Regions from separate parts of the Streptomyces sp. NPDC090021 genome, predicted to be linked through region 2. Evidence: predicted binding sites of a transcription regulator. Region 2 holds the regulator's gene; the other holds the start of a gene.
The links. Region 2 encodes HrcA, which represses chaperone genes, less so after heat shock. Its sites were predicted from a motif close to TTNGCACTCNGNNNNNCNGAGTGCNAA; they were not measured.
Positions count from the first base shown of each region.

Region 1: a site for HrcA is predicted at 3,516-3,542, ahead of groL (chaperonin GroEL). Genes of this name have one in related genera too.

Region 1 is NZ_JBIVFO010000028.1:21,937-28,809, reverse strand. Features, by position in the region: gene ACIPXC_RS22490 (hypothetical protein) at 1-541, opposite strand, end outside; gene ACIPXC_RS22485 (hypothetical protein) at 543-935, opposite strand; gene ACIPXC_RS22480 (Uma2 family endonuclease) at 1,095-1,667, shown strand; gene groL (chaperonin GroEL) at 1,766-3,385, opposite strand; gene ACIPXC_RS22470 (cold-shock protein) at 3,823-4,029, opposite strand; gene ACIPXC_RS22465 (MoaD/ThiS family protein) at 4,414-4,692, opposite strand; gene thrC (threonine synthase) at 4,729-6,027, opposite strand; SAM riboswitch class I at 6,021-6,178, opposite strand; gene ACIPXC_RS22455 (glucosyl-3-phosphoglycerate synthase) at 6,364-6,873, shown strand, end outside.
Region 2 is NZ_JBIVFO010000033.1:33,280-40,152, forward strand. Features, by position in the region: gene ACIPXC_RS24975 (AMP-dependent synthetase/ligase) at 1-293, shown strand, start outside; gene hemW (radical SAM family heme chaperone HemW) at 419-1,651, shown strand; gene ACIPXC_RS24985 (Uma2 family endonuclease) at 1,734-2,330, shown strand; gene ACIPXC_RS24990 (DUF3097 domain-containing protein) at 2,308-3,117, opposite strand; gene ACIPXC_RS24995 (MBL fold metallo-hydrolase) at 3,152-3,871, opposite strand; gene hrcA (heat-inducible transcriptional repressor HrcA) at 4,035-5,051, shown strand; gene dnaJ (molecular chaperone DnaJ) at 5,052-6,191, shown strand; gene ACIPXC_RS25010 (nitronate monooxygenase) at 6,348-6,873, shown strand, end outside.

The sequences.
Region 1 (6,873 bases), on a different contig from region 2:
GCCCCAGCACCGCCCCGCCGATGGCCGCGGCGAGATGCGCCGCACCGGCCTCGTCGGCGGACCGGAAGTGCACGTACACCGTGTGCCGGCCGTCGGGGTGCCCCCCGTTGACGTCCAGCTCCACGCGCTGGTCGGTCGGGTCGGACGAGTGGGACGGTATCTCGGGGACCCAGGGCCAGGCCCCGTACCAGAGCAACGTGGCCGCACCCACGCCCACCGCCCGCAGGAGCGCCCCCTCGACCGGGCCCGGAGCCGCGTACGAGTCCACGGTCAGCGGCAGCACGGCGGCCAGCTCCCGGTCGCCGCCGGGCAGGGCGGCCCCCAGGTACCAGACGTCCGCCTCCCAGTCGTACGACGGCTCGAACAGGCCCGTCGGCATGAGCGCCCCCAGCGACCGGGCCTCCGTGACGGTGGTCGCCTGCGCGCACAGCCACATCTCCGGTTCGAGCGGCCGCATCCGCGCGCAGAGCACCCGGGCCCGCCGGTACGCCTCGTCGAGGTCGTCCGTCCGGTAGACGGGGTACGCCCGCGAACTCCCCACGTCAGCCCTGCTCCGGCGCGCCCGGCACGGCCCCGCCGATCGCGGCGGCGAGCCGCTCGGCCCGGCCGGGGTCGCCGTGCTTGGTCGCGTGCACGTGGAGCGTGTGGACCCCGGCGACCTGCTCGGACCAGTCGCAGCGGTCGCTGTTGAGGACGAGCTGCACACCGTCGTATGCGGGCGAGGAGTACGAGCCCGGCTCGGGCTCGTCGGGCCGGCACCCCTCCCACCGCACCGAGGCCGGCCCCGCGCCCACGGCCGCGACCGTCCGCAGCTCGGCCCCCACGTACACCTGCGCGTAGCGCGTGGCCGGCAGCGCGCAGAGATGTCGCGCCTTCTCGTACGCCTCGGCGGGATCGGCGGTGCGCAGCACGGGACAAGCGACGGAGTTCCCCATGGCCGTACGGTCACACGCCCCCACCCACCCCGGCCAGCGGTTTTCACCACCCGATCGAGGGGACCGCTCCCGGGACCGGGTGGGGCCCGCACCGCGACACTAGCCTTGAACGGCACGGGCTCAGCGCTGCACGCCATCCGGAGGAATACGGTGACGATCATGATCGAGCGGGCCACACCCATAGATGCCTTGTCGGCGCCACCGACCTTCGAGGACCTCCTGCGCACGGTCGCGGAGATGGACACGCCAGACGGCTTCAAGGCCGAGCTCATCCGGGGGAAGATCGTCGTGTCACCGTTTTCCAGGCTCCGCTACTACCACCCCATGCGTGCGCTGCGGGAACAGCTGCAGGCCCGAGGGCCCAAGGGCCACTACGCGGACGTCGCGCCCTTCCTTTTCCGGTTCGCGGAGGCGGAGCGCGCCTTCTGCCCCGACCTCTTCGTCGCGGACGGGTCCGCCTTCGAGGAGGACGGCCGTCACGCGGACGCAACGGCACTGTCCCTGGTCGCGGAGTTCACGTCCGTCTCCACCCGGGACGCCGACTGGAACGAGAAGCTCGACGTCTACGGACGCCTCGTCCCGGTCTACCTGGTCGTCGACATGCAGGACGCGGAGATCACCTGCTTCCACGACCCGTCGCCCCACGGCTACCGCGCCCGCACGACGGTGTCCTTCGGTGAGGTCCTGCGGATCCCCGCGCCGTTCGACTTCGCGCTCGACACCGCGTTCTGACCGTTTTCGTTGCGCTTCCGGTCCCGGGAACGCCCGAGGGCGGCACCCCCGTCGGGGTGCCGCCCTCGTTCGAGAACAGCCGATCAGCCAGGGGCCGATCAGAAGTCCATGTCACCGCCCGGCATGCCGCCCGGAGCGGCCGCGGCCTTCTCCGGCTTGTCGGCGATGACGGCCTCGGTGGTCAGGAACAGCGCGGCGATCGACGCGGCGTTCTGCAGCGCGGAGCGCGTGACCTTCGCCGGGTCGATGATGCCCTCGGCGATCATGTCGACGTACTCGCCGGACGCGGCGTTCAGGCCGTGGCCGATCGGGAGGTTGCGCACCTTCTCGACGACGACGCCACCCTCGAGACCACCGTTGACGGCGATCTGCTTCAGCGGGGCCTCCAGCGCGAGCTTCACGGCGTTGGCGCCGGTCGCCTCGTCACCGTCGAGCTCCAGCTTCTCGAAGACCGCGGAGGCCTGCAGCAGGGCCACGCCACCACCGGCGACGATGCCCTCCTCGACGGCCGCCTTCGCGTTGCGGACGGCGTCCTCGATGCGGTGCTTGCGCTCCTTGAGCTCGACCTCGGTCGCGGCACCGGCCTTGATGACGGCCACGCCGCCGGCCAGCTTCGCGAGGCGCTCCTGGAGCTTCTCGCGGTCGTAGTCCGAGTCGGAGTTCTCGATCTCGGCGCGGATCTGGTTCACGCGACCGGCGACCTGGTCGCTGTCACCGGCACCGTCGACGATGGTGGTCTCGTCCTTGGTGATGACGACCTTGCGGGCGCGGCCGAGCAGGTCGAGACCGGCGTTCTCCAGCTTGAGGCCGACCTCCTCGGAGATGACCGTGCCACCGGTGAGGATGGCGATGTCACCGAGCATGGCCTTGCGGCGGTCGCCGAAGCCCGGGGCCTTGACGGCGACGGACTTGAAGGTGCCGCGGATCTTGTTGACGACCAGGGTCGACAGGGCCTCGCCCTCGACGTCCTCGGCGATGATCAGCAGCGGCTTGCCGGACTGCATGACCTTCTCCAGGAGCGGCAGCAGGTCCTTGACCGAGCCGATCTTGGAGTTGACGATCAGGATGTACGGGTCGTCGAGGGACGACTCCATGCGCTCCATGTCGGTGGCGAAGTACGCCGAGATGTAGCCCTTGTCGAAGCGCATACCCTCGGTGAGCTCCAGCTCCAGACCGAAGGTCTGGGACTCCTCGACGGTGATGACGCCTTCCTTGCCGACCTTGTCCATGGCCTCGGCGATGAGCTCGCCGATCTGGGTGTCGGCGGCGGAGATGGAGGCCGTGGAAGCGATCTGCTCCTTGGTCTCGACATCCTTGGCCTGGGCGAGCAGGGCGGCGGAGACGGCCTCGACGGCCTTCTCGATACCACGCTTGAGGGCCATCGGGTTGGCACCGGCGGCCACGTTGCGCAGGCCCTCGCGGACGAGCGCCTGAGCCAGGACGGTGGCGGTGGTCGTACCGTCGCCGGCGACGTCGTCCGTCTTCTTGGCGACTTCCTTGACCAGCTCGGCGCCGATCTTCTCGTACGGGTCCTCGAGCTCGATCTCCTTGGCGATGGAGACACCATCGTTGGTGATCGTGGGGGCGCCCCACTTCTTCTCAAGGACGACGTTGCGACCCTTGGGGCCAAGGGTGACCTTGACGGCGTCGGCGAGCTGGTTCATCCCGCGCTCGAGGCCGCGGCGGGCCTCCTCGTCGAACGCAATGATCTTGGCCATCTGAAGTGGTCCTCCCGGACAGCGGTGGATTGCTCCCAGGACCGCGCCCGCGCCCGCGACGGACGGCCTGCGTGCCCGGCGGTTCCTTCCCACCGGACCCTGCGGGCCTCACCGACCCGGTCCTCGTTCAGTAGCACTCTCACTCGTAGAGTGCTAACGCCAATGATTAGCACTCGACCCCCGAGAGTGCAAGCGGCTTCGAAGAAGCCCCGGTGAGGGGTGGCGGTCGGGTGACGGGTGGGCGCAAGCGGCTTCGAAGAAGCCCCGGTGAGGGGTGGCGGTCGGGTGACGGGTGGGCGCAAGCGGCTCCGGCAAGGAACGCGGGCGCGCGCGCCGCACACGCGAGGGGCCCACATCCCGTGTCCGGGATGTGGGCCCCTCGTGGGTCTTCCGGGTCTTCGACGGAAGACCGAGCGTCGGTGGTCGATGCTCCGGGACTAGCCGAGCGCGAGCTTGACCATGTCCGCCTGCGGACCCTTCTGGCCCTGCGAGATCTCGAACTCGACCCGCTGACCCTCTTCAAGGGTGCGGTACCCGTCCATCTGGATGGCGCTGTAGTGGACGAACACATCCGCACCACCGTCGACCGCGATGAAGCCGTAGCCCTTCTCCGCGTTGAACCACTTGACGGTGCCCTGAGCCATGCCTAACTCCCCTATTACTGGCCCTTGCGCGGGAACGCACTTCGCGTTACCGGGTCAGAACTTGCGTCGGAACGCTTCGACCGAGGCTGAATGTATCTGCGCGAGTGCTGTCTGCAACAGGTCAATCCGACGAGAAATCTGGACACCGAGAAACATTGAAATAGAGTGAAAATTTGGAATATTCCAGGGCAAGTCGGGCCAGACATATCTCGCCAAAGCCCCATACCGCACCCGCACATTGGCCCGATGTCGACCCTCACGCGACCCGCTCATATGCGGCGGGCAAGTCCAGCGGAGGGGACTTCCCCAACTGTACCGTGCCCAATCAAGCAGAATTACCCCCTCCGCTTTTAGCGGAGGGGGTAATTTCGTTTACCGGGTGGGTCAGCAGCCGCCCGCGACGGCCGGAATGATCGAGACACCGGCGCCGTCCGGCGTGACCGCCGCGAGTCCGCCCTCGAAGCGCACGTCGTCGTCGTTGACGTAGACGTTCACGAAGCGGCGGAGCTTGCCCTGGTCGTCCAGGACGCGCGCGGCGATGCCCGGGTGGTTCTTCTCCAGGGACTCGATGACCTCGGCGAGGGTCGCGCCCTCGGCCGGGACCTCGGCCTGACCGCCGGTGTAGGTGCGCAGGATGGTGGGGATGCGGACGTTGACGCTCATGGCGCTACTGCCTTTCCGGAGTTGCGTGGAGGGTGGTCAGGCCAGGCCGGCGGCGCGGAACGCGTCCAGGCTGGGGCGGATGGTGGCGGTCTGCCCGCTGTCCGCGGCCACCGCCTCCAGGGTCTTGAGGCCGTCACCGGTGTTGAGGACGACGGTGGTCAGCGCCGGGTCGAGCTGCCCGTTCTCGATGAGCTTCTTCGTCACGCCGACGGTCACGCCGCCCGCGGTCTCGGCGAAGATGCCCTCGGTCTGCGCGAGGATCTTGATCGCCTCGACGACCTGCTCGTCGGTCACGTCCTCGACGAAGCCGCCGGTGCGGCGCGCGATGTCCAGGACGTACGGGCCGTCCGCCGGGTTGCCGATCGCGAGGGACTTGGCGATGGTGTTCGGCTTCTGCGGGCGGACCACGTCGTGACCGGCCTTGAAGGCGGTCGACACCGGGGAGCAGCCCTCGGCCTGGGCGCCGAAGATCTTGTACGGCTTGTCCTCGACGAGGCCGAGCCTGATCAGCTCCTGCAGGCCCTTGTCGATCTTCGTGAGCTGGGAGCCGGACGCGATCGGGATGACGATCTGGTCGGGCAGCTGCCAGCCGAGCTGCTCGCAGATCTCGTAGGCCAGCGTCTTGGAGCCCTCGCCGTAGTACGGGCGGAGGTTGACGTTGACGAAGCCCCAGCCCTCGCCCAGCGGGTCCCCGATGAGCTCGGAGCAGAAGCGGTTGACGTCGTCGTAGTTGCCCTCGATGCCGACCAGGTCACCGCCGTACACACCGGCCATGACCACCTTGCCCTGCTCCAGGTCGTGCGGGATGAACACGCAGGAGCGGAAGCCGGCCCGGGCGGCCGCGGCGCCGACGGCGCCGGCCAGGTTGCCGGTGGAGGAGCAGGACAGGGTGGTGAAGCCGAAGGCGCGGGCGGCCTCGACGGCGATGGCCACGACGCGGTCCTTGAAGGAGTGCGTCGGGTTGCCCGAGTCGTCCTTGACGTACAGCTTGCCGGTGACGCCCAGCTCCTTGGCCAGGTTGGCGGCGTCGACGAGCTTGGTGAAGCCGGGGTTCAGGCTCGGCTTGGCGGCCACGTCGGCGGGGACGGGCAGCAGCGGCGCGTAGCGCCAGATGTTGTTCGGACCGGCCTCGATCGCGGCGCGCAGGGCCTCGGGGTCGCCGGTCGGCAGCTCGTAGGCGACTTCCAGAGGTCCGAAGCACTCAGCGCACGCGAAGATGGGACCGAGCTCGAAGCGGGTACCGCACTCGCGACAGGAAAGGCCCGTGGCAGGTCCGAGATCGACAGAGGTGGCGACAGTCTGTGCAGCCATGATGGCGAGGCCCTTTCTCCTCATCTTCCCCATGGCGCATTTCGCCATGAGACGGAATTGGCACCTTCCCTAGCCGGGGACCTCGTCGACGAGCGCTGCTGCGCGATCGCGAGAACCGACTGGAGGGTTGCCGGGGCTTCAACGGGCCGTGTCCCTCTGCCCCTCTGGATGAGCGGTATGGCACCGGCACACGCGCTCTGTGGCGCGCCGGTGCGTTTGTACGCGGGGGACCCCGGCATGCGGTGGTCCTTCGCGTTGTTCAAGACTGTAACCGAAGGGACGGGCGGTTGAGACAGCCGTCCGAACCGCGAGATGGATCACAAAGACGGCCATATCGCCGACGAGCAGGGAGTGCAGAGGGTGCTGGAAGAGGTGGAGCGCTGGCTGGCCGACCGCTCCTGGTCCGCCGCCGACCGACCGCTCGACCAGCTGCTCGACCTCAAACGGGCGGCCGGGACCACGGTCAGCGTGGTGCTGCCCGCGCTGGACGAGGAGGCGACGGTCGGCGCGATCGTCGAGGTCGTCCGGCGTGAGCTGATCGAGGGACGGCCGGTCCCTCTCGTGGACGAGCTGGTCGTGATCGACTCGGGCTCGGCCGACCGGACCGCCGAGGTCGCCGCGAAGGCCGGCGCCCGCGTGGTGCACCGCGACGAGATCCTGCCGAGGATCCCGGCACTGCCCGGCAAGGGCGAGGTGCTGTGGCGCTCGCTGCTGGCCACCACCGGCGACATCGTCTGCTTCGTCGACGCGGACCTGCGGGACTTCTCGGCCTCCTTCGTCTCCGGGATCGTGGGGCCGCTGCTCACCGACCCCGGCGTGCAGTTCGTCAAGGCGATGTACGACCGCCCCCTGGGCACGGAATTCGACGGA
Region 2 (6,873 bases):
CGCTCGACGAGCCCTCGATCCTGACCTGGGCGGCCGAGAACGGGCTGGAGGGCAGGACGTACAAGGAGGTCCTGGCCGCGCCCGAGACCGACCGGATGATTGAGACCTACGTCCAGACCCTCAACGAGGGCCTCCAGCGCTGGCAGACGGTCAAGAAGTTCCGGATCCTGCCGCGCGACCTGGACGTCGAGCACGGCGACCTCACCCCCAGCCTCAAGCTGAAGCGCCCGGTGGTCGAGCGTGAGTTCAAGCACCTGATCGACGAGATGTACGAGGGCGCCCGCGAGGCGTAGCGCCCGCCAGGGGCCCGGCGGGGCGGGGCGGTGGCCCGCCCCGCGCACCCCTGCCGGCTCTCCGCCCCGGCCCGCGCCCCGAAGCGCGGGCCGGAGCCCGTCGGCGGGTGCGGGATGATGGGGGTATGCCTTCCGCACTCCCCGACGGTGAACCCATGCCCGAAGACGGCTCGCTGCCGTCGCACGCCCTGGCGGGCGCGGGGGAGCGGCCTCTCGGGTTCTACCTGCACGTCCCCTACTGCGCCACGCGCTGCGGGTACTGCGACTTCAACACCTACACGGCCACCGAGCTGCGGGGCACCGGAGGCGTGCTCGCCTCCCGCGAGAACTACGCCGACACCCTGATCGACGAGGTCCGGCTCGCCCGGAAGGTGCTCGGCGACGACCCGAGGGCCGTCCGCACCGTCTTCGTCGGCGGCGGCACGCCGACGCTGCTGCCCGCCGCCGACCTCGTACGGATGCTCGCGGCGATCCGGGACGAGTTCGGCCTGGCCGACGACGCCGAGGTCACGACGGAGGCCAACCCGGAGTCCGTGGACCCGGCGTACCTGGCCGAGCTGCGCGCCGGGGGCTTCAACCGGGTCTCCTTCGGCATGCAGAGCGCCAAGCAGCACGTCCTGAAGGTCCTGGACCGCACCCACACCCCCGGACGCCCCGAGGCGTGCGTGGCGGAGGCCCGCGCGGCGGGCTTCGAGCACGTCAACCTCGACCTGATCTACGGGACGCCGGGCGAGACGGACCAGGACTGGCGGGACTCCCTCGCCGCCGCCCTCGGAGCCGGCCCGGACCACGTCAGCGCCTACGCGCTGATCGTCGAGGAGGGCACGCAGCTGGCGCGCCGGATCCGCCGCGGCGAGGTCCCCATGACCGACGACGACGTCCACGCCGACCGCTACCTGATCGCCGACGAGGTCATGGCCCAGGCCGGGTACTCCTGGTACGAGGTGTCGAACTGGGCCACCTCGGAGGCCGGGCGCTGCCTGCACAACGAGCTGTACTGGCGCGGCGCCGACTGGTGGGGCGCGGGTCCCGGCGCGCACTCGCACGTGGGCGGGGTGCGCTGGTGGAACGTCAAGCACCCCGGCGCCTACGCCGCCGCCCTCGCCGAGGGACGCTCCCCGGGCGCGGGGCGCGAACTCCTCTCGGACGAGGACCGCCGCGTGGAGCGGATCCTGCTGGAGCTGCGACTCGTGGACGGCGTCCCGCTGTCCCTGCTGGCCCCGGCCGGCCTCGCGGCGTCCCGCGGGGCCCTCGCGGACGGCCTCCTGGAGCCGGGCCCCTACGAGGCCGGGCGGGCCGTGCTGACCCTGCGCGGACGGCTGCTGGCCGACGCGGTGGTCCGGGACCTGGTCGACTGATCACCTGGCGGAGTGAATACCCCCGGATCCTTGTCCGGACTGCCTACGCTGTCCCTAGGCTGCCGCCGACAGCACGCGGCGGATGTGGAGGACCACGGAGATGACCGCTGTGGACGAGCGTGGGATGGCCAAGTTCTTCGAGGGGTTCCAGCCTCCCGACGGAGTCAAGGCCGAGCTCCTCCGGGGGGAAATCGTCATGATGGCCGGCCCCGATCTGGTGCACAACCTGATCGTGGAGGACGTGCAGGATCAGATTCCGCGCAAGCGGTGGGCGCGCCTGCAGACCCAGGACGTCGACATCGTCGACGAGGCGAGCGAACCCGTGCCCGATCTGGTGGTCCTGGATCGCGAGGCGCAGCCCGGGTCGGGCCGTCTCCTGCCCTCGCAGCTGATCACGCTGGTGGTGGAGGTCGTCTCCAAGACCAGCGTCGACCGCGACTACGTGGTCAAGCGCTCCGTCTACGCCGCGGGCCGGGTGCCCGCCTACCTGATCATCGACCCCATCGTCGCGCAGTGCGTCCTGCTGACGATCCCGGCCGGCAGGGGTGACGACGCCGACTACCGCTCCCAGAGGGTCTCGAAGTTCGGTGAGCCGCTGCCGCTGGAACTGCTCGGCATCGAGCTGGACACGAGCGACTTCGGAACCTTCGAGGGTGTCAGGCCCCACCGTCACCCGTGACGAAGTCGATGAGCTCCTCCACGCGGCCCAGCAGGGTCGGCTCCAGGTCCTTGTAGGAGGTCACCCGGGACAGGATGTGCTGCCAGGCCGCCCCGATGTTCTCCGGCCAGCCCAGGGCCCGGCAGACGCCCGTCTTCCAGTCCTGGCCGCGCGGGACCACCGGCCACGCGGCGATGCCCAGCGCCGAGGGCTTCACCGCCTGCCAGACGTCCACGTACGGGTGACCCACCACCAGCACGTCCGGCGAGGTCACCGCGGCGGCGATACGGGACTCCTTCGAGCCCGGCACCAGATGGTCCACCAGCACCCCCAGCCGGGCGTCCGGCGCCGGACCGAAGTCCGCCACCACCGCCGGCAGGTCGTCGACCCCCTCCAGGTACTCGACCACCACGCCCTCGATGCGCAGGTCGTCGCCCCAGACCCGCTCCACCAGCTCGGCGTCGTGGCGGCCCTCGACGTAGATCCGGCCCGCCCGGGCCACCCGCGCCCGGGCTCCGGGGACGGCGATCGACCCCGAGGCCGTCCGGGCCGGCGCCGCCGGGCCCCGCGGCGGGCGGACCAGGGTGACCACCGCGCCGTCCAGCAGGAAGCCCCGCGGCTCCATCGGGAACACCCGGCGCTTGCCGAAGCGGTCCTCCAGGGTTACCGTGCCCGCCTCACAGGCCACCACCGCGCCGCAGAAGTCCGTACCGGCCACCTCGACGACCAGGTCCGGTTCGGCGGCGACCTCGGGGACGGCCCTGGGCCGCTTCCACTGCGGGGTCAGGTCGGGGGAGTACTCGCGCATCCGGCCGACACTAGAAGAGCCGTGCGCGTCCCGCCTACGACACGCCGGAACGGGCCGCCAGTGTGGCGCGTTGCGCACGGACGAACTCCGCGGTGACCACCGCTCCGTGACCGGGTACGTACCACGCGTCCTCGCCGCCCAGCGACAGCAGCCGGTCCAGGGCGGCGGGCCACTGCCGGGGCATCGCGTCCGGACCCGCCACCGGCTCGCCCGACTCCTCCACCAGGTCCCCGCAGAACACCGTCTCGCGGTCGCCCGGGACGAAGACGGCCAGGTCGTGCCCGGTGTGCCCGGGCCCCACGTTGGCCAGCAGCACCTGCACCCCGCCCAGGTCGAGGGTCCACTCGCCCGACACCTGATGGCCGGGCAGCACCAGCCGTTCCACGGCCTCGGCCGCCTCCGCCTCGGCGAGCCCGTGCCGCACCGCGTCCCCGCGCAGCTCCGCGCGGTCCGCGGCGAGCAGCGCGGCCAGTCCGACCGCCCCGTAGACCTCGGCCCCGGGGAAGGCGGACGCACCCAGGACGTGATCGAAATGGCCGTGCGTGAATGCGATATGGGTCACGCTCCGGCCCGTCAGCCGCTCGGCCTCGGCCCGCACCCCGGCGCCCTCGCGCACGCACGACCCAGGGTCGATCAGGAGTACGGACTCGTCCCCCACCACCAGCCCCACCGTGCAGTCCCACACCGGCAGACGCCGTCGGCCGGTCCGTCCGGTGAGCCGTTCCCAGCCCACCTCTTCCCATCGCACGTCCATGCCGCGACGCTACCCTGGCGGGCCTCCCTTGCCATGGTCTTACCACCCGGCCGTACACTGAGCGGGGGCTCTCTGGCACTCGAACCCACAGAGTGCCAACGAACGTCAGAACACGTCGGAACACGTCGGAACACGGCAACGGATCACGCTGGAGGTGTGCGCGATGCTCAGCGAACGCAGACTCGAAGTGCTGCGCGCCATCGTCCAGGACTACGTCGGGACGGAGGAGCCGGTCGGCTCCAAGGCGCTCACCGAGCGGCACCGGCTCGGCGTCTCGCCCGCCACCGTGCGCAACGACATGGCGGTGCTGGAGGAGGAGGGCTACATCGCGCAGCCCCACACCAGCGCCGGCCGGATCCCCACCGACAAGGGCTACCGCCTCTTCGTCGACAAGCTGGCCGGGGTCAAGCCGCTCTCCACGCCCGAGCGCCGGGCCATCCAGAACTTCCTCGACGGGGCCGTCGACCTCGACGACGTCGTCGGCCGCACGGTGCGGCTGCTCGCGCAGCTCACCCGGCAGGTGGCGGTCGTCCAGTACCCGAGCCTGACCCGGTCGACCGTCCGGCACGTGGAGCTGCTCTCGCTCGCCCCGGCGCGCCTGATGCTCGTGCTGATCACGGACACCGGACGGGTCGAGCAGCGGCTCGTCGACTGCCCGAGCCCCTTCGGCGAGGCCTCGCTGGCCGACCTGCGGGCCCGGCTCAACAGCCGGGTCGTCGGCCGTCGTTTCACCGACGTGCCGCCGCTCGTCCAGGACCTGCCGGAGTCCTTCGAGGCCGACGACCGCAGCACGGTCTCCACCGTGCTGTCGACCCTCCTCGAAACGCTGGTGGAGGAGGCGGAGGAGCGGCTGATGATCGGCGGTACCGCCAATCTCACCCGCTTCGGACACGATTTCCCCCTGACGATCAGGCCGGTGCTGGAGGCGCTGGAGGAGCAGGTCGTGCTCCTCAAGCTGCTCGGCGAGGCCAACGAGTCGGGGATGGCCGTAAGGATCGGGCACGAGAACGCCTACGAGGGGCTCAACTCCACGTCGGTCGTCTCGGTCGGTTACGGTTCGGGCGGCGAAACGGTCGCCAAACTCGGCGTGGTCGGACCGACCCGCATGGACTACCCCGGAACGATGGGAGCGGTACGCGCAGTGGCACGTTACGTCGGACAGATCCTGGCGGAGTCGTAAGTGGCCACGGACTACTACGCCGTTCTCGGCGTGCGCCGCGACGCATCGCAGGACGAGATCAAGAAGGCCTTCCGGCGCCTCGCGCGTGAACTCCACCCGGACGTGAATCCGGATCCGAAGACGCAGGAGCGCTTCAAGGAGATCAACGCGGCCTACGAGGTGCTCTCGGACCCGCAGAAGAAGCAGGTCTACGACCTCGGCGGCGACCCGCTGTCCGCCTCCGGCGGTGGCGGCGGAGCCGGCGGCTTCGGCGCGGGCGGCTTCGGCAACTTCTCCGACATCATGGACGCCTTCTTCGGCCAGGCCTCGCAGCGCGGCCCGCGCTCGCGGACCCGGCGCGGCCAGGACGCCATGATCCGCCTCGACCTGGAGCTCGACGAGGCGGCCTTCGGGACCACCAAGGACATCCAGGTCGACACGGCCGTCGTCTGCACCACCTGCTCCGGCGAGGGCGCCGCCCCCGGCACCTCGGCGCAGACGTGTGACATGTGCCGCGGCCGCGGTGAGGTCTCGCAGGTCACCCGGTCCTTCCTGGGCCAGGTCATGACCTCGCGCCCCTGCCCGCAGTGCCAGGGCTTCGGGACCGTCGTCCCGACCCCCTGCCACGAGTGCGCGGGCGACGGCCGGGTCCGCTCCCGCCGCAGCCTCACGGTCAAGATCCCGGCCGGTGTCGAGAACGGCACCCGGATCCAGCTCGCGGGCGAGGGCGAGGTCGGCCCCGGCGGCGGCCCCGCCGGCGACCTGTACGTGGAGATCCACGAGCTGGCGCACCCGACCTTCCAGCGGCGCGGGGACGACCTGCACTGCACGGTCACCATCCCGATGACGGCGGCGGCGCTGGGCACCAAATGCCCGCTGGAGACGCTCGACGGGCTGGAGGAGATCGACATCCGGCCCGGCACCGGGTCCGGCCAGGCGATCCCGCTGCACGGGCGCGGCGTCACCCACCTGCGCGGCGGCGGGCGCGGCGACCTGATCGTCCACGTCGAGGTGACCACCCCGACCAAGCTGGACGCCCAGCAGGAGGAGCTGCTGCGCCAGCTGGCGAAGCTGCGCGGCGAGGAACGGCCCATGGGCCAGTTCGCGCCGGGCCAGCAGGGCCTGTTCAGCCGTCTGAAGGACGCGTTCAACGGTCGCTGACCGAAGGCCGCGCACCGCTTCGAGCCCGGTCCGGGGACGCCCCCGGCCGGGCTCTTCGCGTGCCCCGGCAGCCGCCCGCGGGCCCGCCGGGAGCCGGCTATGCCAGGCGGATGCGGTGATTCGGCCCCATGGGCGGGACGTGGCACGATGCAGTCCATGTCCACCGCCGCGAACGGTCTCTCCCTCCCCCCGATCGTGCAGGCTCCCATGGCGGGCGGCGCCTCCTGCCCGCCGCTCGTCGCCGCCGTGTGCGAGGCGGGCGGGCTGGGCTTCCTCGCCGGGGGCTACAAGACCGCCGACGGGATGTACCAGGAGATCAAACAGGTGCGCGCGCTCACCCGGTACCGCTTCGGCGTGAACCTCTTCATGCCGCAGACCGGGCACGTCGACCCGGCCGCGGTGGAGGCGTACCGCGGGCAGCTGGCCGGCGAGGCGAGCTGGTACGAGATCTCGCTCGCCGAGGAGGACATCATCGGCACCAGCGACGACGGCTACGACGCCAAGCTCGCCATCCTCCTGGAGGACCCGGTCCCGGTGGTGTCGTTCACCTTCGGCTGTCCCGACGCCACGGCGCTGGCCGCGCTGCGCAAGGCCGGCACGTACACCGTCGTCACCGTGACCTCCGTCGAGGAGGCCCGCAGCGCCCAGCAGGCGGGCGCCGACGCCGTCTGCGTCCAGGGCG